Regions from separate parts of the Prauserella oleivorans genome, predicted to be linked through region 2. Evidence: riboswitches for the same ligand, from Rfam matches in the RefSeq annotation. Region 2 holds a riboswitch; each other region holds the start of a gene.
What was found. Region 2 has a riboswitch for cobalamin ahead of ACFSZT_RS05230 (ABC transporter substrate-binding protein). Riboswitches for the same ligand answer to the same signal wherever they lie in the genome.
Positions count from the first base shown of each region.

Region 1: linked by a shared signal. The riboswitch ahead of ACFSZT_RS26115 (putative cobaltochelatase) and the one ahead of ACFSZT_RS05230 (ABC transporter substrate-binding protein) in region 2 are both predicted to bind cobalamin.
Region 3: linked by a shared signal. The riboswitch ahead of ACFSZT_RS15560 (CbtB domain-containing protein) and the one ahead of ACFSZT_RS05230 (ABC transporter substrate-binding protein) in region 2 are both predicted to bind cobalamin.

Region 1 covers NZ_JBHUNT010000001.1:5,306,856-5,314,810, reverse strand. The annotation lists gene ACFSZT_RS26130 (cobalt-precorrin-5B (C(1))-methyltransferase) at 1-416, shown strand, start outside; gene cobM (precorrin-4 C(11)-methyltransferase) at 413-1,168, opposite strand; gene cbiE (precorrin-6y C5,15-methyltransferase (decarboxylating) subunit CbiE) at 1,165-2,391, opposite strand; adenosylcobalamin (AdoCbl) riboswitch at 2,443-2,596, shown strand; gene ACFSZT_RS26115 (putative cobaltochelatase) at 2,607-4,652, shown strand; gene cobO (cob(I)yrinic acid a,c-diamide adenosyltransferase) at 4,684-5,298, shown strand; gene ACFSZT_RS26105 (cobyrinate a,c-diamide synthase) at 5,292-6,635, shown strand; gene cobC (Rv2231c family pyridoxal phosphate-dependent protein CobC) at 6,628-7,641, shown strand; gene ACFSZT_RS26095 (adenosylcobinamide-GDP ribazoletransferase) at 7,724-7,955, opposite strand, start outside.
Region 2 covers NZ_JBHUNT010000001.1:1,043,518-1,051,472, reverse strand. The annotation lists gene ACFSZT_RS05240 (ABC transporter ATP-binding protein) at 1-468, opposite strand, end outside; gene ACFSZT_RS05235 (FecCD family ABC transporter permease) at 465-1,496, opposite strand; gene ACFSZT_RS05230 (ABC transporter substrate-binding protein) at 1,493-2,521, opposite strand; cobalamin riboswitch at 2,580-2,763, opposite strand; gene mshD (mycothiol synthase) at 2,761-3,681, opposite strand; gene ACFSZT_RS05220 (response regulator transcription factor) at 3,709-4,461, opposite strand; gene ACFSZT_RS05215 (LmeA family phospholipid-binding protein) at 4,644-5,582, shown strand; gene ACFSZT_RS05210 (TlpA family protein disulfide reductase) at 5,593-6,102, shown strand; gene ACFSZT_RS05205 (DUF4395 domain-containing protein) at 6,244-6,678, shown strand; gene ACFSZT_RS05200 (sulfurtransferase) at 6,733-7,569, shown strand; gene ACFSZT_RS05195 (DUF1416 domain-containing protein) at 7,569-7,874, shown strand.
Region 3 covers NZ_JBHUNT010000001.1:3,183,791-3,191,745, reverse strand. The annotation lists gene ACFSZT_RS15580 (multicopper oxidase domain-containing protein) at 1-845, shown strand, start outside; gene ACFSZT_RS15575 (ZIP family metal transporter) at 842-2,020, shown strand; gene ctaD (aa3-type cytochrome oxidase subunit I) at 2,028-3,785, opposite strand; gene ACFSZT_RS15565 (CbtA family protein) at 3,879-4,619, opposite strand; gene ACFSZT_RS15560 (CbtB domain-containing protein) at 4,646-4,807, opposite strand; cobalamin riboswitch at 4,867-5,051, opposite strand; one part of gene ACFSZT_RS15555 (IS5 family transposase) at 6,145-6,510, shown strand; one part of gene ACFSZT_RS15555 (IS5 family transposase) at 6,513-7,013, shown strand; gene ACFSZT_RS15550 (DUF305 domain-containing protein) at 7,116-7,733, shown strand; gene ACFSZT_RS15545 (BlaI/MecI/CopY family transcriptional regulator) at 7,829-7,955, shown strand, end outside.

The DNA.
Region 1 (7,955 bases), 4.3 Mb from region 2:
AGCTGTACGGGTTGCCCGAGACGGCGTTGCTCGACATGGGCGACTTCGTGGGCGCGGTGCTCAAGTACCTGCGGCGGCATCCCGTGCCGAGGCTGACCCTGGCCGGCGGGTTCGCGAAGCTGTCCAAACTCGCCGCCGGCTACCTCGACCTGCACTCCAAGCGTTCCCAGGTCGATCTCGGACTGCTCGCCGGACTCGCCGCGGACGCCGGACACCCCCAGCTGGCCGGGCCGATCCGGGACGCCAACACGGCATTGCACGCGCTGGAGCTCGCCCACGCCGAGGGGCTGGCGCTGGGCGAGCTGGTCGCCGAGCGGGCGCGCCGGCAGGCGGCGGAGGTGCTCGGGGATGCTCCGGTCGAGGTCGACGTCGTGGCCATCGACCGCGCGGGCACGATCGTGGGGCGCGCCGGTTAGCTGCCGCGTGCGCTGCGTTCCCGGCTCGCCGAGTACAGGAAGCTGTCCGGGAAGTTCTCGGCGGCGAGCACCCGGCCGACGAGGATCATCGCCGCCCGCGTGATGCCCGCCTCGCGGACCTGGGCGGCGATGTCGCCGAGCGTGCCGCGCAGCACGGTCTCGCCGGGCTGGCTGGCCTGGGCCACCACCGCGGCGGGGCAGTCGGCGCCGTAGTGCGGCAGGAGCTCGGCCACCACCTGCTCGATCCGGTTCACCGCGAGGTGCAGGGCCAGCGTGGCGCCGGACTTGCCGAGGGTGGCGAGGTCCTCGCCCTCGGGCATGGCGGTCGAGCGGGCCTGGGTGCGCGTGAGGATCACGCTCTGGCCGACGGTCGGGACGGTCAGTTCGCGCTTGAGCGTCGCGGCGGCGGCGGCGAACGCGGGCACGCCGGGAGTGACGTCGTAGGGCACCCCGGCCGCGTCGAGTCTGCGCATCTGCTCGGCGACGGCGCTGTAGACGGCCGGGTCACCGGAGCAGAGCCGCGCCACGTCGGCGCCGGCCTCGTGCGCGCCCACCAGCTCGGCGACGATCTCGTCCAGCGTGAGGTCGGCCGTGTCGACGAGGCGCGCGTCCGGTGGGCAGTGCGCGAGCAGATCGGCGGGCGTGAGGCTCCCCGGGTAGAGGCACACGGCGCAGCGGGCGAGCAGCTGCTGCCCGCGCACGGTGATGAGGTCGGCGGCGCCCGGGCCGGCGCCGATGAAATGCACGGTCACTGCTTGGTCACTCCACTGTGGTCGACGGTCGGCGGTTTCGTGACGGTCCACTGCGTCACGGTGCGGGCGGGGGTCCAGCCGGTGAGGCCGCCGAGCGGTGCGGCGTGCTCGACCGAGATGCGGGTCAGCTCGCCGCCGTGCTCGGCGTGGCCGCGCGTGAGTGCCTGCTCGGCCTCGAGCGTCACGGCGTGGGCGACGAGCCGGCCGCCCGGACGTAGCGCCTGCCAGCACGCGGAGAGGACCCCGGGCGCGCTGACGCCGCCGCCGACGAACACCGCGTCCGGCTCGGGCAGCCCGGTGAGCGCCTCCGGTGCCGCGCCGGTGACCACGCGGATGTCCGGCACCCCCAGCAGGGCGGCGTTGCGGCCGATGCGCTCGGCGCGGTCGGGCCGCGACTCGACGGCCACCGCGCGATTGGCCGGGTGCGCGCGGCACCACTCGACGGCGATGCTGCCCGCCCCGGCGCCGACGTCCCACAGCAGCTCGCCGGGCAGCGGCGCGAGCCGGGCGAGGGCGGTGGCGCGCACATCGCGTTTGGTGAGCTGGCCGTCGTGCTCGAAGGCGTCGTCGGGTAGCCCGGCGAGCAGGGAGAACGCGGGCCCGCCCGCGCACTCGACGGCGAGCACGTTCAGCGGCGCGCCGGGCGCGTGCGGCCAGTCGCGGGCTGTGCCGTCGCGGCGCTGTTCGTCCGGCCCGCCGAGCTCCTCGAGCACGGCGAGCCTGCTCGCACCGTAGCCGCGGTCGGTCAGCAGCGCGGCGACGCGAGCGGGCGTGTCGGCACCCGCGCTGAGCACGAGCAGCCGCCGCCCCGGCGCGACGGCCCGCAGCACGCGGTGCACGTCGCGGCCGACGGCGCTCACCACCTCGGTCTCCTCGGCGGTCCAGCCCAGCCGGGCGCGTGCCAGCGCCACCGACGACACGGCGGGCAGCACCCGCACCCGCTCGGCGCCCAGCCTTCGCACCAGCGTGCCGCCGATCCCGGACAGCAGCGGATCGCCGCTGGCGAGGACACCGACGCGGCGCCCGGCGTGCTCGGCCAGCAGGCCGTCGAGCGCGGGCAGCAACGGGCTCGGCCACGCGTGTTTCTCGTACGGGCCGTCCGGCACCAGGTCAAGCTGTCTGCGTCCGCCGAACAGCACGTCGCACGCCCGCACCTCGGCGCGAGCGGATTCCGGCAGCCCAGCCCACCCGTCGGCGCCGATGCCCACCACCACGATCGTCACGTCCACGCACGGTAGCTGTGTCGTGGCGAACACCTGAGGCCGGTGGAACGTGTGCGATGATCGCACCGCGATCGTCGTGGAACCCGGTGCGAATCCGGGACGGTCCCGCCACTGTGACTGGTCTGTCGGGCCAGGAGTCAGAGCTTCGGTGGTCGCCTTGTCGTGCTGGCGCAGCGTGGGCGAGGACACCCACCGTCGAGCAAGGGAGTGTGCGGATGCGGCCGTACCCGTTCACGGCAGTCGTCGGAATGGGCGAGCTGCGGTTGGCTCTCGTGCTGTGCGCCATCTCGCCCGCCATCGGCGGAGTGCTGGTGCGCGGCGAGAAGGGCACCGCGAAATCGACCATGGTGCGCGCGCTGGCGGGCCTGCTGCCCGACGTCGACGTGGTGGACGGCTGCCGCTTCTCGTGCGACCCCGCCCGGCCCGATCCCGGCTGCCCCGACGGCCCGCACGCCACGGACCCGGCCGCGCACCGGCGGCCGGCCCGGCTCGTCGAACTGCCCGTGGGTGCCGCGGAGGAGCGCGTGGTCGGCTCGCTCGACCTGGAACGTGCCCTGCGCGACGGCGTCACCGACTTCCAGCCGGGCCTGCTGGCGGGCGCGCATCGTGGCCTGCTGTACGTCGACGAGGTCAACCTGCTGCACGACCACCTCGTCGACACGCTGCTCGACGCCGCGGCGATGGGCAGGGTGACCGTGGAGCGCGAGGGTGTCTCGGTGTCGCACGCGGCCCGATTCGTCCTCATCGGAACCATGAACCCGGAGGAAGGTGAGCTGCGGCCGCAGTTGCTGGACCGCTTCGGGCTCACCGTCGAGGTCGCCTCCAGCCGGGACGCGGCCGAGCGCGCGGAGGTGGTACGGCGGCGGCTGGCCTACGAGTCCGACCCGGACGCCTTCGCCGCCGGCTACGCCGATTCCGACGCGGCGCTGGCCGCCGAGATCGCCGCCGCGCAGCGCCTCCTGCCGTCCGTGACGCTCACCGACGAGTCGCTGCTGCAGATCGCCGAGGTGTGCGCGGCGTTCGACGTCGACGGCATGCGCGCCGACATCGTCACCGCCCGCACGGCCACCGCACACGCCGCCTGGTGCGGCCGCGACACCGTGTCCACAGAGGACATCCGCGTGGCGGCCCGGCTGGCGCTGCCGCATCGGCGCAGGCGTAACCCGTTCGACGCGCCGGGGATCGACTCCGAGGAGCTGGAGCAGGCCTTGCGTGATGCCCAGCCGCCCACACCGGGACCTCCTGACGACGGGCCGGACGGTGACGGCGACGGTCCGGATGGCGGTGGTGGTCCGGGACCCGGCGGTGACGGGCCCGATGGTGGCGGTCCGGATGGTGGGGGCGGCGCACCGGAGCCCGGGAACGGCGCACACGGCGACACAGATGGCAGACACGGCGACACAGACGGCAGACACGGCGACGGGAACGGCGGACACACGGGGGAGCGGCAGGTCGGTGCGGGGACGCCGTACCGGGCGCGGCTGTTCAGCGTCTCCGGCACCGGGTCGGGTGCGCACGGTCGGCGCTCGCGGGCGGTCGGCGACCGGGGCCGGACGGTCGGGGTACGCCCGGCCGGGGAACGCGGCGGTGTGCCGCACCTGGTCGCGACCGTCCGGGCCGCCGCACCGCATCAGCGAGCACGCGGCCGTGGTGGCCCAGCTCTGGTGCTCCGGCCGCACGATCTGCGGTACGCCCGCCGGGAGGGCCGGGAGGGCAACCTCGTGCTGTTCTGTGTGGACTCTTCCGGCTCGATGGGGGCGAAGGCACGGATGCGCGAGGTCAAGACCGCGGTGCTGTCGCTGCTGCTGGACGCCTACCAGCGGCGCGACAAGGTCGGCCTGGTGACGTTCCGGGCGTCGGGCGCGGAGGTCGCGCTGCCGCCGACGGCGAGCGTGGACGTGGCGGCGGCCCGGCTCGAGGCGATGCCGACCGGCGGGCGAACCCCCTTGGCCGAGGGACTGCTGAGGGCGGCCGACGTGTTGCGCGTCGAGGCCTTGCGCGACCCGAGGCGCAGGCCGCTGCTCGTGGTGGTGACCGACGGCCGCGCGACCAGCGGCACGGACGCCGTCGCGCGCTCCCACGCCGCGGCCGACCTGCTCGCGCGCACCGGCGTGTCGAGCGTCGTGATGGACTGCGAGAGCGGGCGCATGCGGCTCGGGCTCGCCGCACGGCTCGCGGCCAGGCTCGGTGGTGAGCACGTCCCGCTCGGTGAGGTGGCGGCCGACGCGCTGACCCGCGAGGTGAAACGGAGGGCCGCCTGATGACGTCCGCAGGAGACCGGAGGGCTGTCTGATGCCGCAGGGCAAACCGGGGGTCGTGCCCGACGACGGGCTCACCACGCGCCAGCGGCGCAACCGCCCGATCCTGGCCGTCCACACCGGGCCGATGAAGGGCAAGTCCACCGCCGCGTTCGGCATGGCGCTGCGCGCGTGGAATCAGGGCTGGGCCATCGGCGTGTTCCAGTTCGTCAAGTCGGCCAAGTGGCGAGTCGGGGAGGAGGCGGCGTTCCGCGCGCTCGGCGGCCTGCACGAGCAGACCGGCCAGGGCGGCCCGGTCGAGTGGCACAAGATGGGCGAGGGCTGGAGCTGGGCCCGCAAGCGGGTCAGCGACGCCGACCACGCCGAGAGCGCCCGCGAGGGCTGGGCGGAGATCAAGCGCAGGCTCGCCGGCGAGCGGCACGACTTCTACGTGCTGGACGAGTTCACCTATCCACTGCACTGGGGCTGGGTCGACGTCGACGACGTGGTCACCACGTTACGCGAGCGGCCCGGCCGCCAGCACGTCGTGATCACCGGCCGCAACGCACCCCAGGCCCTGCTCGACGCCGCCGACCTGGTGACCGAGATGACCAAGGTCAAGCATCCGATGGACGCGGGCCAGAAGGGTCAGCGGGGCATCGAATGGTAGCCAGGGTCGTCATCGCGGCGCCGGGGTCGGGACACGGCAAGACGACCGTCGCGACCGGACTCATGGCCGCCCTGCGCCGCCGGGGCACGGCCGTCTCGGGACACAAGGTCGGTCCCGACTTCATCGACCCGAGCTACCATGCGCTGGCCACGGGAACGCCCGCCCGCAACCTGGACCCGTTCCTGCAGGGCGAGGACCGCGTCGTTCCGTTGCTGCTGCACGGTTCCCGCGCCGCCGAGGTGGCGGTGATCGAGGGCGTCATGGGGCTGTTCGACGGCGCGCTCGGCACGGAGGGCTATGCGTCCACCGCGCACGTCGCGCGGCTGATGGACGCACCCGTCGTCCTCGTCGTGGACGCGAGCGCCGCGAGCCGCAGCGTCGCCGCGACCGTGCTCGGCTTCGCCCACTACGACCCGCGCATCGAGCTGGCGGGCGTGATCCTGAACAAGCTCGGCTCGCAGCGGCACGAGGACGAGATCCGCGCCGCGCTCGCGCCGACCGGCATCCCCGTGCTCGGTGCCCTGCGGCGCAGCGACGACATCCACGCGCCCAGCAGGCACCTCGGCCTGGTGCCCGCGGGGGAGCGGGAGCCCGAATCACGGCGACTGCTGCCGAAGCTCGCCGAGTGGGTCGCGGGCGGGGTCGATCTCGACGCCGTGGTGCGGGTGGCGCGGGGTGCGCCGCGGCTGGGCGGCACGCCGTGGTCGGCGGGGCCCGAGCGAGAGGGGCCACGGGCGGTGGTGGCGGCCGCGGCAGGGCAGGCGTTCACGTTCCGGTACACGGAGACGGCGGAGTTGCTCGCCGCGCAGGGTGTCGACCTCGTGGACCTGGACCCGCTGCGTGAGGAGACGCTGCCGCCCGGATGCGCAGGGCTGTACTTCGGTGGCGGCTTCCCCGAGGCGCACCTGGAGGAGCTGTCGGCGAACGAGTCGTTGCGGCGCGAGCTGGCAGGTGCCCTGGCGGCCGGGATGCCCGTGGTCGCCGAGTGCGCCGGGCTGTTGTACCTGTGCCGGGAGCTGGACGGACTGCCGATGGTCGGCGCGCTCGACGCGACCGCACGCATGACCCGCGGCGGCGCGCTCGGATACCGCACGGCGACGGCCGTGCACGACAACGTCCTCGCCGCGGCGGGCGAGCAGGTGCGCGGCCACGAGTTCCACCGCACCGTCGTCACGCCGCGGTCGGGGCCCTCGCCCGCGTGGCGGTGGTCCGGCGAGCCGGAGGGATTCGCCACGCCGACCCTGCACGCCTCCTACCTCCACCTGCACTGGGCCGGTCACCCCGGGCTGGCCCGCCGCTTCGCGCAGGCTGTCCACAGTGGACGACGGCATGGTTGACCTGCTGCATCACGGGGACCGGGAGGTCGGCGCGGGTCTGGTGGACCTCGCGGTGAACGTCCGGCTGGCCGAGCCGCCGGAATGGTTGCTGCGGGAACTGCGCGACTGCGTGGCCGGCCTCGCCGCCTACCCCGACGTCCGGGGCGCCACGGAAGCGCTCGCCGCGCGGCACGGCCGCGACCCGGCCGACGTGCTGCCCACCGCCGGTGCGGCGGAGGCGTTCACGCTGCTGGCGTCGGCCTGGCGGCCGCGGTGTGCCGTGGTGGTGCATCCGCAGTTCACCGAGCCCGAGGCGGCGTTGCGTGCCGCGGGCCGGCCGGTGACGCGCGTGCTGTTGTCCGCGGCCGACGGGTTCGTGCTCGATCCGGATCGGGTGCCGGAGGAGGCTGATCTCGTGGTCGTCGGCAATCCGACGAATCCCACCTCCGTGCTGCATCCCGCGCAGACGCTGCGCGGGCTGTGCCGCCCGGGCAGGCTGGTCGTGGTGGACGAGGCGTTCCTCGACGCCGTGCCGGGCGAGCCGGAAAGTCTTGCGGCACACCGGATTCCCGGGGTCCTCGTGATTCGCAGCCTCACCAAGACGTGGGGCATCGCGGGTTTGCGGGCGGGGTACGTGCTCGCCGAGCCGGAGGTCGTCGAGCGCCTGCGCGCGGTGCAGCCGCCGTGGTCGGTGTCGACCCCGGCGGCGGTGGCGATGGTGGCGTGCAGCCGTCCGGAGGCGGTCGCGGAGGCGGATTCGCTGGCGCGCGCCGCCGACCGCGACCGAGGACGGCTCGTCGCCGGGCTGCGCTCGCTCGGAGTGGAGGTGGCCGGGGTGCCGAGGGCGCCGTTCGTGCTCGTGCGGATTACCGGGGGTCACCGGGTGCGGCTGGCGCTGCGGGAGGCGGGCTACGCCGTGCGCCGGGGCGACACGTTCCCAGGCCTGGGGCCGGACTGGCTGCGCATCGCGGTGCGGGCCGACATGCACGGCTTCCTCGCCGCGCTCGGCCAGGTGCTCGCCTCCTGACCGGCTTACGCGAGGTCCCGGGCGAACTGCGTCGCACCGGCCGCCAGCTAATCGGCGGGTAACGCCTTTGCGCGAGAGGAGATCAGGTGCTCGTGACCACCAGCGCGGCCGCGGTGGCCACCTCGACGCACGCCCCCAGCACATCGCCCGTGCCGCCGCCCAGCCGACGCACACACCGCCACAGCAGCACACCCGCCGCCGCGTACCCGGCCAGGACGGCGACGGGCCCTTGCCACCACGGCAGCCCAGGTGCCAGCGCCGCGAGCCCGGCCACCGCGCCGCCGACGACCACCGCGACCGGCACCGGCACGGCA
Region 2 (7,955 bases):
CTGCGCGAGCGCCCTGGCGATCTGGGCGCGTTGCCGTTCACCACCGGAGAGCGTCTGCCACCGCCGGTGCGCCTTGCCGGCCAGCCCGGTGTGCTCGAGCGCCGCCCACACGGCCGCCTCGTCCTCCGCCGACGCCGGCGACCAGGCCCGGCGATGCGGGATCCGGCCCAGCCGCACCACGTCGAGCACGGTGAGCGGCACCTGCGTGTCGGCCTGCTGCTCGACCACCGCCACCCGGCGGGCGAGCGTGCGACGGCCGACGTCGTCCAGCGGTTCGCCGTCGAGCGTCACCACCCCGGACGTCGGCGCGAGCACTCCGGCGAGCACCCGCAGCAACGTCGACTTCCCGGAGCCGTTCGGCCCGAGCACGCCGACGGTGGCGCCGGGCTCCGGGGCGATGGTCACGCCGTCGAGCACCAGCCGACCACCGAGGGTGCGGGTGACCCGGTGCGCCATGAGACCGCTCATCGCGCGCCTCGCGAGCGGTAGAGGATCAGCACGAACGCGGGCACGCCGATCAGCGCGGTCACCACGCCGACCGGCACCTCCTGCGGCTCCAGCACCGTCCGCGCCACGGTGTCGACCCAGACGAGCAGCACCGCACCCGCCAGCGCGCTTACCGGCAGTAGCGTCGCGTGGTTCGGCCCGACCAGGGCACGGGCGGCGTGCGGCAGGACCAGCCCGACGAATCCGACCGCCCCCACCGAGCTGACCAGCACCGCGGTGAGCAGCGCGGTCACGCACAGCAGCACCAGCCGCGTCCGCGCGACCGGCACTCCGAGCGTCGCGGCGGCGTCCTCCCCGAACGCGAACGCGTCCAGCGAGCGGGCGTACCCACCACACACCAGCAGCGTCGCCACCAGCACCGACGCGCACGTGACCATCTCCGGCCAGCCCGCGTTGCTCAGCGAGCCCAGCAGCCAGAACAGCACGCCGCGCGTGGTCTCGGCATCGGCCGACGTGAGCACGATGAACGACGTCAGCGCCGAGAACAGCTGCATCACGGCCACCCCGGAGAGCACGACCCGGTCGGTGGTGCCTCCGAGGGTGTGGCTCAGTGCGAGGACCAGCGCGAACGACCCGACGGCGCCGAGGAAGGCCCCGGCCGACAGCGACAGCACGCCGCCACCGGCTCCGAGCACCACCACGAGCACGGCCCCCGTCGAGGCGCCGGAGGACACCCCGAGCACGAACGGGTCGGCCAGCGGGTTGCGCAGCAGCGACTGCATGATCGCGCCGCACACGGCCAGCCCGGCACCACACACCGCCGCGAGCAACGTCCTGGGCAACCGCAGGTTCCACACGATGCCGTCCCGGAGCACCGACAGGGCCGACTCGCCCACCCCGAGCCGCGCGGCCACGGCGGACCACACGTCACCGACCCGGATGTCCGCGGGACCGATCGTGATGGCCACGGCGACCGACGCCACCAGCACCGCGGCTCCGCCGAGCAGCAGGACCGGCGACGCGACGCGCGAGGCCTGCCGGACGCTCACCTGGCGAGCCCGAACTCGCGCAGCTTGCTCGCCAGCTCCTCCACGCCATCGACCGTGCGGATCGTCGGGTTCATCGCCTGCCCGCTCAGCAGGACGTAGCGTTTGTGCCGGACGGCGTCCAGGTCGCGCGTCACCGGGTGCGACTCGAGGAACTCGATCTTGGCGGCCGCCGATTCGGCGGTCTGCGACCTGCGGGTAAGGTCACCGATCACCAGCACGTCGGGATCCCGCTCGGCGACGGTCTCCCAGCTGATCTGCGGCCACTCGTCGTGCGTGTCGTCGAAGACGTTCCTCGCACCGACGGCCTCCGTCATGATGCCGGGCGCGCCGCAGCACCCCGCCAGATACGGCGAGTCGGAGTTGGCGAACCAGTACAGCAGCGTCACCCCGGACGCGTCGAGCCCGGCCGTGGCCCGGTGGAGCCGCCCGCGCAGGTCGGAGACCAGCCGCTCGCCGCGTTCCTCCACGCCGAACAGCCTCGCCAGCTCACGGATCTCGCGGTAGATCGTCTCCATCGTCAGCGGCGTACCGCGGCGGCCGTCGCCTCCTCCGCTGTTGTCCTTCACGCAGTCGGCCGGGGAGAGGTAGCTCGGCACCCCGAACTCGGCGAACCGCTCGCGCGTGGCGACGCCGCCCACCCCGAGCGTCGAGGCGAAGGACGCCGTGACGAAGTCGGGCTCGGCTTCGAGCACGGCCTCAAACGACGGCATGTTGTCGGCCAGCCTCGGCACGCGCGCGTTGGCCTCGGCGAGGTCGGGGCGGACCGGATCGGTCCAGGTGGCCGTGCCCGCGAGCCGGTCGCCGAGGCCGAGCGCGAGCAGGATCTCGGTGCTGCCCTGGTTCAGCGACACGACGCGCCGCGGCGGCGCCTCGACGCGGGTGGGCAAGCCGCAGTTGGCGACCGTGCGGGGGTAGCCCGGCGCCGCCTGCCGAGCCGTGGGGCCGGCGGCGGCTCCGCACCCGGCGAGCGGGAGCAGCACGGCGAGAAGGGCGGCGATCAAGGACGTGGTGCGGTGCAGCGGCACGGACGTTCCTCTGCGTCGGCGGGCCCAAACGCGGAGCCCGAAGCGGACAGCGACTTCCGGCACAAGACCGGTGCCAGCAGGTCTTCGGACTCGGGATCGTCCGGACGGGACGCCTTCCCAGACCGAGTCCAGTGGCGTGCTGTCCCGCCCGTCCCCCTCACCGCTGCGCGTCAGTTCCGGATTCGCACCGGATTTCCTGACTCACGACGTGCGTGAGTACGACTGGCGGCGCGACGCTATCACGCCGCGGCGTCACCGGTGGCGTACTGCACGTCGACCTCGTGCCGCTCGAAACCGAGCCTGCGGTAGACGGCGACGGCGGGCGCGTTGTCGCCCTCGACGTAGAGGATCACCTGGCGCAGGCCACGCTCGCGCAGGTAGCGCAGGCCGGCCAGGGTCAGGGCCCGGCCGAGGCCGCCGCCCTGGGCGGCCGGGTCCACGCCGACCACGTACACCTCGCCCACCGGCTCACCGCCGAACCGCTCCGGGTTGGGCGGGTGGACCTTGGTCCAGTGGAAGCCGACGACCCGGCCCTCGGCGTTCTCGGCGAGGAAGAAGCCGTCGGCGTCGAACCAGCTCTGCGATTCGGCCTCGGTGAGCTGCTCGACGGTGAACGTGCCCTGCTCGGGGTGCCAGTCGAAGGCACGCCTGTTGACGTCGATGACGGCCTGCTCGTCCTTGCCCGGAACGAACGTCCGCAGCGAGACGCCCCTTGGTGGGGTGGGCTCCGGCCAGTCTGCGCCCTCGGAGTCGACCCGCATCACCAGCAGTTCCCTGGCCCTCGCGAGCCCGAACCGCTCGGCCAGCCGGGCGGCCGCCGGGTGGTCGCCGTGCGCCCATACCCGCAGGTTGGCGGGCACCTCCGCGAGCAGCGCCTCGACGAGGCGGGCACCGTACCCCCGGCGCCGGTGGTCCGGATGCACGATCAGTTCGGCGACCTGCCTGCCGAAGGCGTCACCGCCCGGGTCGAGGTGGACCACGCCGACGAGCTCGCCGGCGACCGCGCCCAGCAGGTAGCGCCCGCCGCGGAACTCGCCGGGCAGTTCGCCTCCCGGTTCGATCTCGGGCCGGCCGTCGGTCTTCCTCGCCGCAGACAACAACGCGCGCACCGCTCGGGTGCGCGCGTCGTCGAGGTCGTCCACCCACGCCAGTTCCAGCATGGGTTCAGGCTAATCGCCCGGCCGGGGTCAGCGGTTGGAGTACTCCGTGACCTCCACGGACTCGGGCACGGCCGGGGTGCCGCCCTTGACCGGTCCGGTGCTCTTCGCCGGGCGCTCGAACTTGTAGCCGACGTTGCGCACGGTGCCGATCATCTGCTCGTGCTCGGGGCCGAGCTTCGCGCGCAGCCGCCGCACGTGCACGTCGACGGTCCGGGTGCCACCGAAGAAGTCGTAGCCCCAGACCTCCTGCAGCAGCTGGGCGCGGGTGAACACCCGGCCCGCGTGCTGCGCGAGGTACTTGAGCAGCTCGAACTCCTTGTAGGTGAGCTCGAGCGTGCGCCGCTTCAGCCGCGCCGTGTAGGTCGCCTCGTCGATCACGAGGTCGCCCACCCGCAGCTCGGCGTCCACCTGGGTGGTGGCGCCGTCCTTGGTGGTCGCCAGCCGCAGCCGGGCGTCCACCTCGGCCGGGCCAGCCGTGGGGAGCAGGATGTCGTCGGTGCGCCATTCCGCGCTGACCGCCACGAGGCCGCCTTCGCCGACGACCGCGATGACCGGGGTCGTCGCGTCCTCGTCGCCGGCGCCCTTCAGCAACCGGCTCAGGCTCTTGGCCGACGCCAGGTCCGTGCGTGCGTCGAGCAGAATGACGTCACGGTGGCCGGCGTCGAGCAGCGCGGTGACCTCGGGCGCCCGCACGCGTACGGTGTGCGGGAGCAGGTCGAGAGCGGGTAGTACCGAGGTGGCATCGGATTCCGGAGTGAGTACCAGCAAGTCCAGGCTCATCGCCACCGCCTCACGTGTTTTCGATCGCCTCGAGTCGGACTCGGGCAGGTCGTCAGTGAGAATAACCCGCGGTGGTGTGACATGTCTGCTGTCGTGAAACGGGCATCACACCCTTTCGCACACAGTTGTGCACCCGCCGGAACCATGACGTAACAGATCGGAAGCGGATTGTGAGCAATGCTGTGACCCAGCAAGCCCGGTCACCTCGACGGCGCTCCGGACGCCGGGCCCGCAGGCTCATCACGGTGTTGATCGTGCTGGCCGGCCTCCTCGTCGGTGCGGACTTCGCGGCGGCGGCGTTCGCCGAGCACACCGTTTCCCAGAAGGCGCGCGAGCAACTGGGGCTGCGCGACGATCCGGCGGTCACGATCCATGGCTTCCCGTTCGCCACCCAGGCCATCTCGGGCGAGTACGACCACATCAGCGTGTCCGCCCAAGGTGTGCAGGTGCAGGACATCCTGTCGGACGTCGCCGTCCGCGCCGAGCTGCGCGACGTCACGGCACCGCTGTCCGACCTCACGGCGGGCAACGTCGAGAACATCAACATCGGCGACCTCGAAGGCCAGGTCACGCTGAAGGCGAGCGACATCAACCAGGTCAAGCCGCTGCACAACATCAAGGACCTGCAGATCGAGCCGTCGTCGGAGTCCTACGTCCGCAACGGCGAGGGCTCGGGCAACGACACCGGCGGCTCCGGTGACTCCGACGGCTCCGGCGGCTCGGGCGACTCGGGAGGGTCCGGCGACTCCGGGGATTCCGGCGAGTCGGGTGAGTCCGGCGAGTCCGGTGAGTCCGACGACAGCACCGCGGGAGTCCGGCTGTCGGGCAAGGTGCAGATCGCGGGCGAGGAGGTGGAGATCTTCGCCTTCGCGATGATCCAGCTGGACGGCACGACCATCAAGATCACCCCGCACCGGCTGCAGTTCGGGAATGACCAGGAGACGACGGTCGTTCCCCAGGCTGTGCAGCAACAGCTGTTGCCGAACTTCGAGGCGGACATCAACGCGGGCGACCTGCCCTTCACGGTCACCCCCACGGCGGTCACGGTGGCGCCCGGCTCGATCACACTGAAGGGCGAGGCGAAGAACGTCACCTTCGCCGGTGCCGACTCCGCTCAGTAGGGGACGTGTGGTGACAGGTCTGGTCGTGCTGCTGGTCACGCTGGTGGCCGGGCTGGTCGTCGGGGTGGCGATGCGCCGCCGCGACGGCCGCATACGCCTGACCGGAACGGCAGACACGGCTACCGGAACGGCAGACACGGCTACGCGAACGGCAGACACGGCTACCGGAACGGCGGACACTCTGCCCGCGGCCGTCGCCGAGGTTCTGGACGGCGACGCCGTGACACTGGTCCAGATCTCCACCACGTTCTGCGCGCCGTGCCGGCAGACGCGGGCACTGCTCTCGCACCTCGCCGAGCGCACCGAGGGCCTGCGGCACGTCGACCTCGACGTCACCGACCGGCCACACGTCGCCCACGACCTCGGCGTGCTGCGCACCCCGACGACCATCGCCTACGCGCCGCAGGGGCGGGAGCTGCTGCGGGTCGGCGGCGTCCCGAAGAGCGCCGAGCTGCTCGCGGCGCTCGAACCGCACCTCGTCCCACAGACTGAACGCGGTTCCCGCGATCAGGGAGCCTAGGTAGGCTGATCACCGTGGACAGGCTGCCCAACCACCTCCTGACGCAGCGGCGCGCGGTCGATCTGTGCCGCGTGCGCAGCAGCCTGTGTTCGTCGGCTCCGCAAGTTCCGGCCCGACGTAGCCACGACGCCAGGAGGTGACATGCCCGCAGGACCCGCAGTCGATCCACGCGGACCGCGCTTCGCCGCGGCCGTGACGACGGTCGTCCTCGCCGTAGTCCTGCTCACCGGCTGGTGGCCGCTGCTCGCGGCACAGACGGTGGTGTTCGGCATCGGCGCGTTCATCGGCCTGAAGCCCGCGCCCTACTCGGTGCTGTACCGGGTGCTCCTGGCGCCGAGGCTCGGGCCCACCGACGAGCGGGAGGACGCGGCTCCGCTGCGGTTCGCCCAGGCGGTCGGGTTCGTGTTCGCGCTCGTCGGCACGGTCGGGTATGCCAGTGGTGTGACCACGCTCGGCATCGTCGCCACGGCATTCGCGCTGTTCGCCGCGTTCCTCAACGCCGCGTTCAACTTCTGCCTCGGCTGCGAGATGTACCTGCTGTTCAAGCGCCTCTCGCCGCGGGCCGAGCAAGCCTGATCGCAAGAGTACGTATCCCTGTCACCAGTTGAAGAAGAAAGTGAGTGCCGGTCAATGAGCCGTGAAGACGTCCTGGTCACTACCCAGTGGGCAGAGGAGAACCTGGACACGCCGGGTGTCGTGTTCGTCGAGGTCGACGAGGACACGACGGCCTACGACGGCGGCCACATCCGCGGCGCCGTCAAGATCGACTGGAAGAACGAGCTGCAGGACCCGGTCCGCCGGGACTTCGTCGACAAGGCAGGCTTCGAGAAGCTGCTCTCGGAGAAGGGCGTCTCCAACGACGACCTGGTGATCCTCTACGGCGGCAACAACAACTGGTTCGCCGCGTACGCCTACTGGTACTTCAAGCTCTACGGCCACGACAAGGTCAAGCTGCTCGACGGCGGCCGCAAGAAGTGGGAGCTCGACGGCCGCGAGCTCACCACCGAGGTCCCGCAGCGTGAGCGCACCAGCTACCAGGCCAAGGAGCAGGACCTCTCGCTGCGCGCGTTCCGCGACGAGGTAGTCGAGGCCATCAACACCAAGAACCTCGTGGATGTCCGCTCGCCCGACGAGTACTCCGGCAAGCTGCTCGCCCCTGCGCACCTGCCGCAGGAGACCGCGCAGCGCGCCGGCCACATCCCCAGCGCCGTGAACGTCCCCTGGTCCAAGGCGGCCAACGAGGACGGCACGTTCAAGTCCGCCGAGGAGCTCGAGCAGCTGTACAAGGAAGCGGGCCTGGACACCTCCAAGCCCACCATCGCCTACTGCCGCATCGGTGAGCGGTCGAGCCACACGTGGTTCGCGCTGCACGAGCTCATCGGGCTGCAGGACGTGAAGAACTACGACGGCTCGTGGACCGAGTACGGCTCGCTGGTCGGCGTTCCGGTCGAGACGGGAGGCAACTGATGACGGACGGATGCGGCGCTCCCGTGCAGACGGCGGTCGCGGCCGACGAGGACACGGGCGGCCAGACCGTGGTCGCCGGCAAGGTGACCGGCAACGACGGTCCGATCGGCGGTGCCTACGTGCGGCTGCTCAACTCCGACGGCGAGTTCTGCGGCGAGGTGCAGGCGTCGCCGGAGGGTGACTTCCGGTTCTACGCGGCGCCGGGCTCCTGGACCGTGCGTGCCCTGCACCGCACCGGCAACGGCCAGGCCTCCGTCGAGGCCGGCGGCCCCGGTGTCCACCAGGTCACCATCGCCGTCGGCTGACGCGTTCTCCGCACATCGGCCCCCGAGGGTTCCGGCTCTCGGGGGCCGTGTCGTGTCCGCCGGGCCAGGTCCTGGTGACCG
Region 3 (7,955 bases), 2.1 Mb from region 2:
CCAACGGCTTCAACCCGACCGAGATCCTCCGCGACTTCGACTACGGCCGCGTGTCCCGGCTGCCAGGCGGCCGGGTGCTGCGCGAGTGGGAGGTCTTCGCCGCCGACGAGGACATCGAGGTCGCCCCAGGCGTGCGATTCCCCGCGTGGACGTTCAACTCGCGCGTCCCAGGCCCGACACTGCGCTGCACCGAGGGCGATCTGCTGCGGGTGAGGTTCACAAACGGCTCCGCCCACCCGCACACCATGCATTTCCACGGTATCCACCCGGCGGATATGGACGGCGTTCCCGAGGTCGGTCCCGGCGTCATCGAACCCGGCCAGAGCGAGGTCTACGAGTTTGACGCCCAGCCGTTCGGGCTGCACCTGTACCACTGCCACGTCGGGCCGCTGGCCGAACACATCGCCCGCGGCCTATACGGCACGTTCATCGTCGACCCGAAGCCAGGCCGTCCGCCCGCCGACGAGCTGGTCATGGTGATGCACGGCTACAACACCACCTTCGACGCCGAAGGCAACCAGCTCTACGCCGTCAACGGCATCCCGTTCCACTATATGCACGAGCCCATCCGGGTCACGCGAGGTGAGTTGGTCCGGATCTACCTGGTGAACACGCTGGAGTACGACCCGATCAACAGCTTCCACCTGCACGGCAACTTCTTCCACTACTACCCGACCGGTACGAGCCTGGAGCCGGCCGAGTACACCGACACGATCATGCAGGCGCAAGGCCAGCGGGGCATCTGCGAGGTGCGGTTTCCCCATCCCGGCAAGTACATGTTCCACGCGCACAAGAGCGAGTTCGCCGAACTCGGCTGGATGGGGTTCTTCGAGGTCACCGAATGAGCAACGTGCGAATCGCCACGCTGCGGTCGTGGGTTCCCACGATCGCGACCCTCGCCATCGTCGCGATCGTCCTCGTCGCATTGGCCATGCTCGGCGGTCGCACACTGCCCGAACGGCAAGGTCCACCGATCGAGCAGCTCGCCGTGGAACGCACCGACCTGACTCGCGGCGTCATCGCGCTCACCGTGCGCAACACCGGCCCCGACCCCGTCCAGGTCGCCCAGGCCTTCGTCAACGACGCCTACGTCGACCTCACCGGCGGCGAACAACCGATCGAGCGCCTGGAGGCTGTCACCCTGCGCCTGGACTATCCCTGGCAGGACGGCCAGCCCTACCTGGTCTCGCTGCTCACCGCGACCGGTGTCGTGATCGAGCACGAGATCCCGGCCGCGGTGAACACGCCACGCGCGAGCGGCGGCTTCTTCGCCGTAATGACGCTGCTCGGCACGTACGTCGGGATCATCCCCGTGGTGCTGGGCATGTTGTTCCTGCCGACGTTGCGGCGCCTCGGCCAACGGGGCACGCGGGTGCTGCTCGGGGTGACCGTCGGTTTGCTGGTCTTCCTGGCCGTTGATGCCACTCTCGAAGGCGTCGAGCTCGCCGAAAGCAATGGCGGCGCCTTCGGCGGCCCGGCGCTCGTGGTACTCGGCGCCGTCGTGGCCTACCTCTCGCTCAGCGCCGTCGATCATCGGCTGAGAGACCGCCAGCAGCACGCACAGGAACCAGGCGGATTACGACTCGCTCTCCTGATCTCGACCGGGATCGGGCTGCACAATCTGGGCGAGGGACTCGCTATCGGTGCCGCCTACGCCGTCGGCGAACTCGCCCTCGGCGCGGCGCTGGTCATCGGCTTCACCATCCAGAACACCACCGAGGGCCTCGCGATCGTGTCACCATTGACCCGACAACGACGGCCCACGGTCCTCCAGCTGCTGGGCCTCGGAATCCTCGCCGGCGCGCCCGCCATCGCCGGAGCGCTCCTCGGGGCCGCGGTGAACAACGCGGAGCTCTCCGCGTTCCTGATCGGGATCGGAGTGGGCGCGATCGCCCAGGTCGTCGTCCAAATCGCACCATCGCTTCGGGACAAGGCAGGCAAGATACTCGCTCCGGCCACCGCCAGTGGCATCACGGCCGGTCTGCTCGCCATGTATCTCACGGGCCTGTTCGTGGTATGAGAGCCGGTCAGCCGGTGTCACCCTTCGTCGCCTCCGAGGCCTGCACCGACAGCGGCTGCCGATTGGTGCCGTGCGGTTTGACCTTGCCGGTGAAGGTGATGTGCCCTTCTCCGTGCAGCCGTTCGATCATGTGGGGATAGTGCAGTTCGAACGCGGGCCGCTCGGAACGAATCCGCGGTAGCTCGGTGAAGTTGTGCCGGGGCGGCGGGCAGGACGTCGCCCACTCCAGCGAGTTGCCGTAGCCCCACGGGTCATCCACCTCGACGACGTCGCCGTAGCGGTAGCTGCGCACCACGTTCCACAGGAACGGCAGCATCGAAAGGCCCAGCACGAATGCTCCGATGGTCGAGATCGTGTTCAGCATTGTGAACCCGTCGGAGGGCAGGTAGTCGGCGTAGCGACGCGGCATGCCTTCAGCGCCCAGCCAGTGCTGCACCAGGAATGTCAGGTGGAAGCCGATGAACGTGAGCCAGAAATGCAGCTTGCCCAGCGGCTCGTCGAGCATCCGCCCGGTGATCTTCGGGAACCAGAAGTAGACGCCCGCGAACGTGGCGAACACGATGGTGCCGAACAGCACGTAATGGAAATGCGCCACCACGAAGTAGCTGTCGGTGATCTGGAAATCCAACGGTGGCGCGGCCAGCAGCACGCCGGTCAAGCCACCGAGCAGGAAGGTCACCAGGAAGCCGACCGAGAACAGCATCGGTGTCTCGAAGGTCAGCGTGCCCTTCCACATCGTCCCGATCCAGTTGAAGAACTTGATCCCGGTCGGCACCGCGATCGCGAACGTAAGGAACGAGAAGAACGGCAGCAGGACGGCACCGGTGGCGAACATGTGATGCGCCCACACCGCGAAGGACAACGCCGTGATGCCCATCGTCGCGAACACCATGAGGCGGTAGCCGAACAGCGGCTTGCGGGAGAACACCGGGATGATCTCGGTGATGATGCCGAAGAACGGCAGCGCCACGATGTAGACCTCGGGATGACCGAAGAACCAGAACAGATGCTGCCACAAAATCACACCCCCATTGGCCGGATCGAACGCGTGCGCCCCGAGACGCCGGTCAGCGGCGAGCGCGAACAATGCCGCGGTCAGAATCGGGAAGGCCGCCAAGATCAGCACACTCGTGAACAGGAGGTTCCAGGTGAAAATCGGCATCCGCCACATCGTCATGCCCGGGCACCGGAGGCACACGATCGTCGTGATCACGTTGACGGCACCGAGGATGGTGCCGAGCCCGGACACAATGAGTCCGAAGATCCACAGGTCGCCGCCGATGCCAGGCGAGTATTCCGCGCGCGCGAGCGGCGTGTAGGCCGTCCAGCCGAAGTCGGCGCCACCGCCCGGGGTGAGCAATGAGCTGAGCACGATCAGCCCGCCGAACAGGAACAGCCAGTACGACAAGGCATTCAGCCGGGGAAACGCCATATCCGGCGACCCGATCTGTAACGGCATCACCAGGTTGGCGAACGCGAACAGATTCGGCGTCGCGTAGAGCAGCAGCATGATCGTGCCGTGCATGGTGAACAGCTGGTTGTACTGCTCCTGCGACAGGAACTGCAGGCCCGGCCGAGCGAGTTCGCCACGCATGAGCAGCGCGAGCGCACCACCGACCAGGAAGAACCCGAACGACGTGGCGAGGTAGAGGATGCCGATCTGCTTGTGATCGGTAGTCCGTAGCAAGGACAGCAGCCGGGAACCCTTGGGCACCGAACGGACAGAAGCGCGTCGTACGGCGATGCGGCCGGGTCGGATAGCCATGACCGGACTCCACTCGCGTGACCTTGCTCACTTCCACTAGGTTGAATAGTAGTTTGGTGGGCAAGGTCACGCGAGTGGCTTCACCGGTGCAGGTCAGGTGGGTGCGACCGCCGCGCGCTGTCCCGCTGCCCAGCGACGCGCAGAGGAGTCGACGAGCAGGCCGAAGCCGACGCCGAGCGCCGCCCACAGCGCCGCCAGCTCGAACAGCGACGCCAGTCGCCATTGCCAGAGCAGCGCCGCTGGGACATCCGGCGGGATCGGGTCCGGGTTCGCCGGCCACACCGCCAAGGCCACACCGGCGAGAACAATCGCGCCACCTGCGGCGACGACACCGCGCATAGGGCCAGGCCAGTTGCGTTTCGCAAGCGCACGGTATGCCCAGTGGGCGAGTACCGCCAGCACGAGCCCCGCAGCGATCAACGAGAGGTACATATTCGTGCGCTGGTCGACGGTGTCGGGATCGCCGACGCCGGGCGGGTTCCCCGGGTACTTCACCATCGGCAGCAACACGATCGCCGCGAAACCCACGGCGGCGAGGTGCAGGCTGCGAGCGAAGGCACTCTGCCGGTGGACACGCTCAGCGACCCACCGGTAGACCACGGCGAACACGATCCCGATCAGGACCGCCACGACCACTGCGGCCACCATCCCGCCCACGACCTGGGTCGGACGGCTGAACAAGTCCCCGCCACGTGCGCCGGGGGCCGCAGGACGAGCGTCCTCGATAACGAGCGCCGCCCGCATCGGCCTCTCGACGATAAGCACGGACACCAGAGCGGCCACGACGCCCGCCAGCAGTCCGGCGAGCGCACCACGCGCAACGATCTGTTTCATGCCATACGAAGCCATCTCGCCGCTCCTCAGTGACACGGCACGCCCAGCGCGTGCCGTCCATCGTGAACGAACTCGTGGACGAATTCAGCTGCCTGCCCGAGCAGCATGCCGTTCTCCTGCAGAATCACGTAGAGCACCAGGAGCGAGGACAATGCCAGCAACCATGCCCACAACGGAACCGTGCGCACGGAGCGTAAAGCAGGTACAGGGGTCGCCATCGACGCCTTCCTTCCATACCTCGTGGAACCGGACCAGAACCACCGCAGTCGGTCTCCTGACTTCCGGGTCCTCACGAACGCCCGCCTTCCCAGACCTGACTCTCAGGTCCAGTGGCTGACTCGAAACGTCGTGGACGTGCGCATCCCGGTCACAGTGGCGAGGACCGTGCCGGACTCACACCGGCTTCCCAGCACTGCGGCTCAGTCAGCGTAGGCAGGCGAAGCACCAGCCACAAGGCCGCGAGATCCCGTGTGGACCACGCCACAGCTACACCAAATCTACTACCAACGATAGTATATTTGGTGTAGTCTTGACGGTCCGCGATGGCGTCACCATCGATACGAGTGCCTTCCCACGATGAGCAGTACAGCGCAAGAGCCACGCGTTCGTTCCCGCGTTCGGATTCCGCTTGGCTCACCCGGTCCATGACCCGCTCACCTGCCCTTACAGCCGATCCCGTGGCGACTCGTAGACCAGGCGAGCCGACACCGAGATGGAGCTGCACCAGGACGCCCACGAGGAAGCCGATCCCGCGCGGGGCTCGTTCGACCGTAGACCGAACCTGTTCGGCCAGATCCAGCACTCGTTCGCGAAGCCGGGTTCACGATCGCCGAGAAGAAGGACCGCCGCATGGCACCAATCGGGACGCTGGCGACCTGGAACGCCGCAACCCAGTCACCGGACGACCAGGTAACGAGGGAGCGGTACCGGAATGCCGGCAGGCTCGCAGCAATTCGTTCGGCCACGTGAACTGCGACAGCACGGTTAGCGTGTCACCTGCGGCCACTGAGCAACAGGTGATCGGCTCCCGATGCCCGGAGCCTACGGAGGAGTCGTTACCGTGAACGCTATGCGAGCGAGCACCCGTCGAGGACAGCAGGTGCTCTTGCTGTGCGTGCTTGCCCTCGCTGTGCTCGGCATGCATCACATACCCTTCCTCACGGCTCACGCGGCGATGGCCGACGACTCCCCCGCCGCCGCGATGTCCGAGGCACCGAGCAGCGTGAGTGGAATGCTTGAGGCTCCCTCAGCTGGCGATCCGGCACCGGGAGCCGGCCACGACTTGATGCACCTCTGCCTCGCGGTGCTGCTCGCCGCCACCGGGCTCGTACTGCTCGCCTCATGGCTCGTCGCCACATTCAGGACTCGAACACATGTTCGCCGGATCGGCGCGCGCTCATCCACACACCCCGGGAACAGATCACCACCGCGAGCCGGACGGTCCTTGCTCACCTCTGTCTGCATCCTGCGCATCTAGGGCGTGTCCTGTAAATGATCTAGCTGCGGATGGGGTTTGATCTTGTCCGTGGTTGGTCGGGGTGAGTTGACGGATCGGGCCTGGGCGCGGATTGAGCCGCTGCTGCCGGCGGTGTCGGGGCCGGGGCGGCGGTGGCGGGATCACCGGCAGGTGATCAATGCGATTCTGTGGAAGCTTCGGACCGGCGCGCCCTGGCGTGATCTGCCCGAACGGTATGGGCCGTGGAAGACCGCCCATGAGCGGCTGCGGTTGTGGACCAAGGACGGTACCTGGCAGCGGATTCTGGACGAGGTGATCGTCAAAGACGACGCTGTCGGGGACGTGGAGTGGGTGATCAGTGTCGATTCCTCGGTGGTCCGGGCTCACCAGCATGCTGCGGGAGCCCGGAAAAAGGGGGCTGCACGCCCGCCATCGAGGCGATCGCGGTCGACGGCGAAGGACTCGGACGTTCCCGCGGCGGATTGAGCACCAAGATCCACCTCGTGGTCGAGGGACGCGGGCTGCCCATGCGGGTTGTGCTCACCCCGGGGCAGGCTGGTGACAATCCACAATTGGTGCCGCTGCTGGACGGGATCCGTGTCGCTCGCACCGGGCCTGGCCGCCCACGCCGCCGTCCCGAGGTGGTGATCGCGGACAAGGCCTATTCGCACCCCTCGACCCGCCACGCCCTGCGACAACGCCGGATCCGGTTCGTCAGCCCCGAACGCGACGACCAAATCGCCCGCCGCGCCGCGCACGGCTCACGGGGCGGACGCCCGCCCGCCTTCGACGCCGAGTTGTACAAGCAGCGCAACGTCGTCGAACGCTGCTTCAACCGGCTCAAACAGTTCCGCGACCTAGCCACCCGCTACGCCAAACGCGCCGCCTACTACCAGGCAGAACTCACCATCGCCGCCATCATCCTCTGGCTACGATGAATTGCAGGACACGACCTAGATGGTCACCCAGCGTTGCCCCAAGGCACGCAGGGAAGTCCTGACGTTGAACAGTCCCCAGACAGACAGAAGGTTGAAGCATTCATGAAGAAGACACTGATCGGCGCGAGCGCCGCGGCGATCCTCGCGCTCGTCGTCGGCTGCGGCGGCAACGATGACGACATGTCGGGCATGGACATGGGCCAGAGCGGAACCTCGGCCCCGGCTACGAGCGCGGAGCAGGCCGGCCACAACGACGCCGACATCGCCTTCGCGCAGATGATGATCCCGCACCACCAGCAGGCGGTGGACATGGCCAAGATGGCCGTCGACAGCGCCACCGACCCGAAGGTCAAGGACCTCGCCACCCGCATCCAGGGCGCGCAGGATCCCGAGATTCAGCAGATGACCAATCTGCTGAAGGAGTGGGGCGCACCGGCAACGCCGACCATGTCGAGCATGCCCGGCATGGATATGCCCGGCATGGAGGGCATGGAAGGCGGCATGAGCGACGAGGAGATGCGGCAGCTCGAGCAGGCCTCGGGTGCCGACTTCGATCGGCTGTGGATGGAAATGATGATCAAGCACCATCAGGGTGCCGTCGACATGGCCGAGGCGGAGCTGAAGAACGGCAGCAACGCCGAGGCCAAGGCACTGGCGCAGCAGATCATCGACGCTCAGGAGGCGGAGATCAGCGAGATGCAGGCGATGCTCGGCCAGTAATGAGCTGAGCAGTGAGCCCTGTGCGGGGAGCAGCCCCTGGCCTGCTCCCCGCACAGCGGCACCTCGCGTACGATGTTGCTTCGTAAGGAGGTGCCATGCACGGTCTCGGCGAACTCGAAGCCGCGGTGATGGACGTGCTCTGGGACGCGGAGGAACCGATCAAGGTCCGCGATGTGCTGGAGCAGCTCGACACCGGCAGGCAGCTGGCCTACACCACGGTGA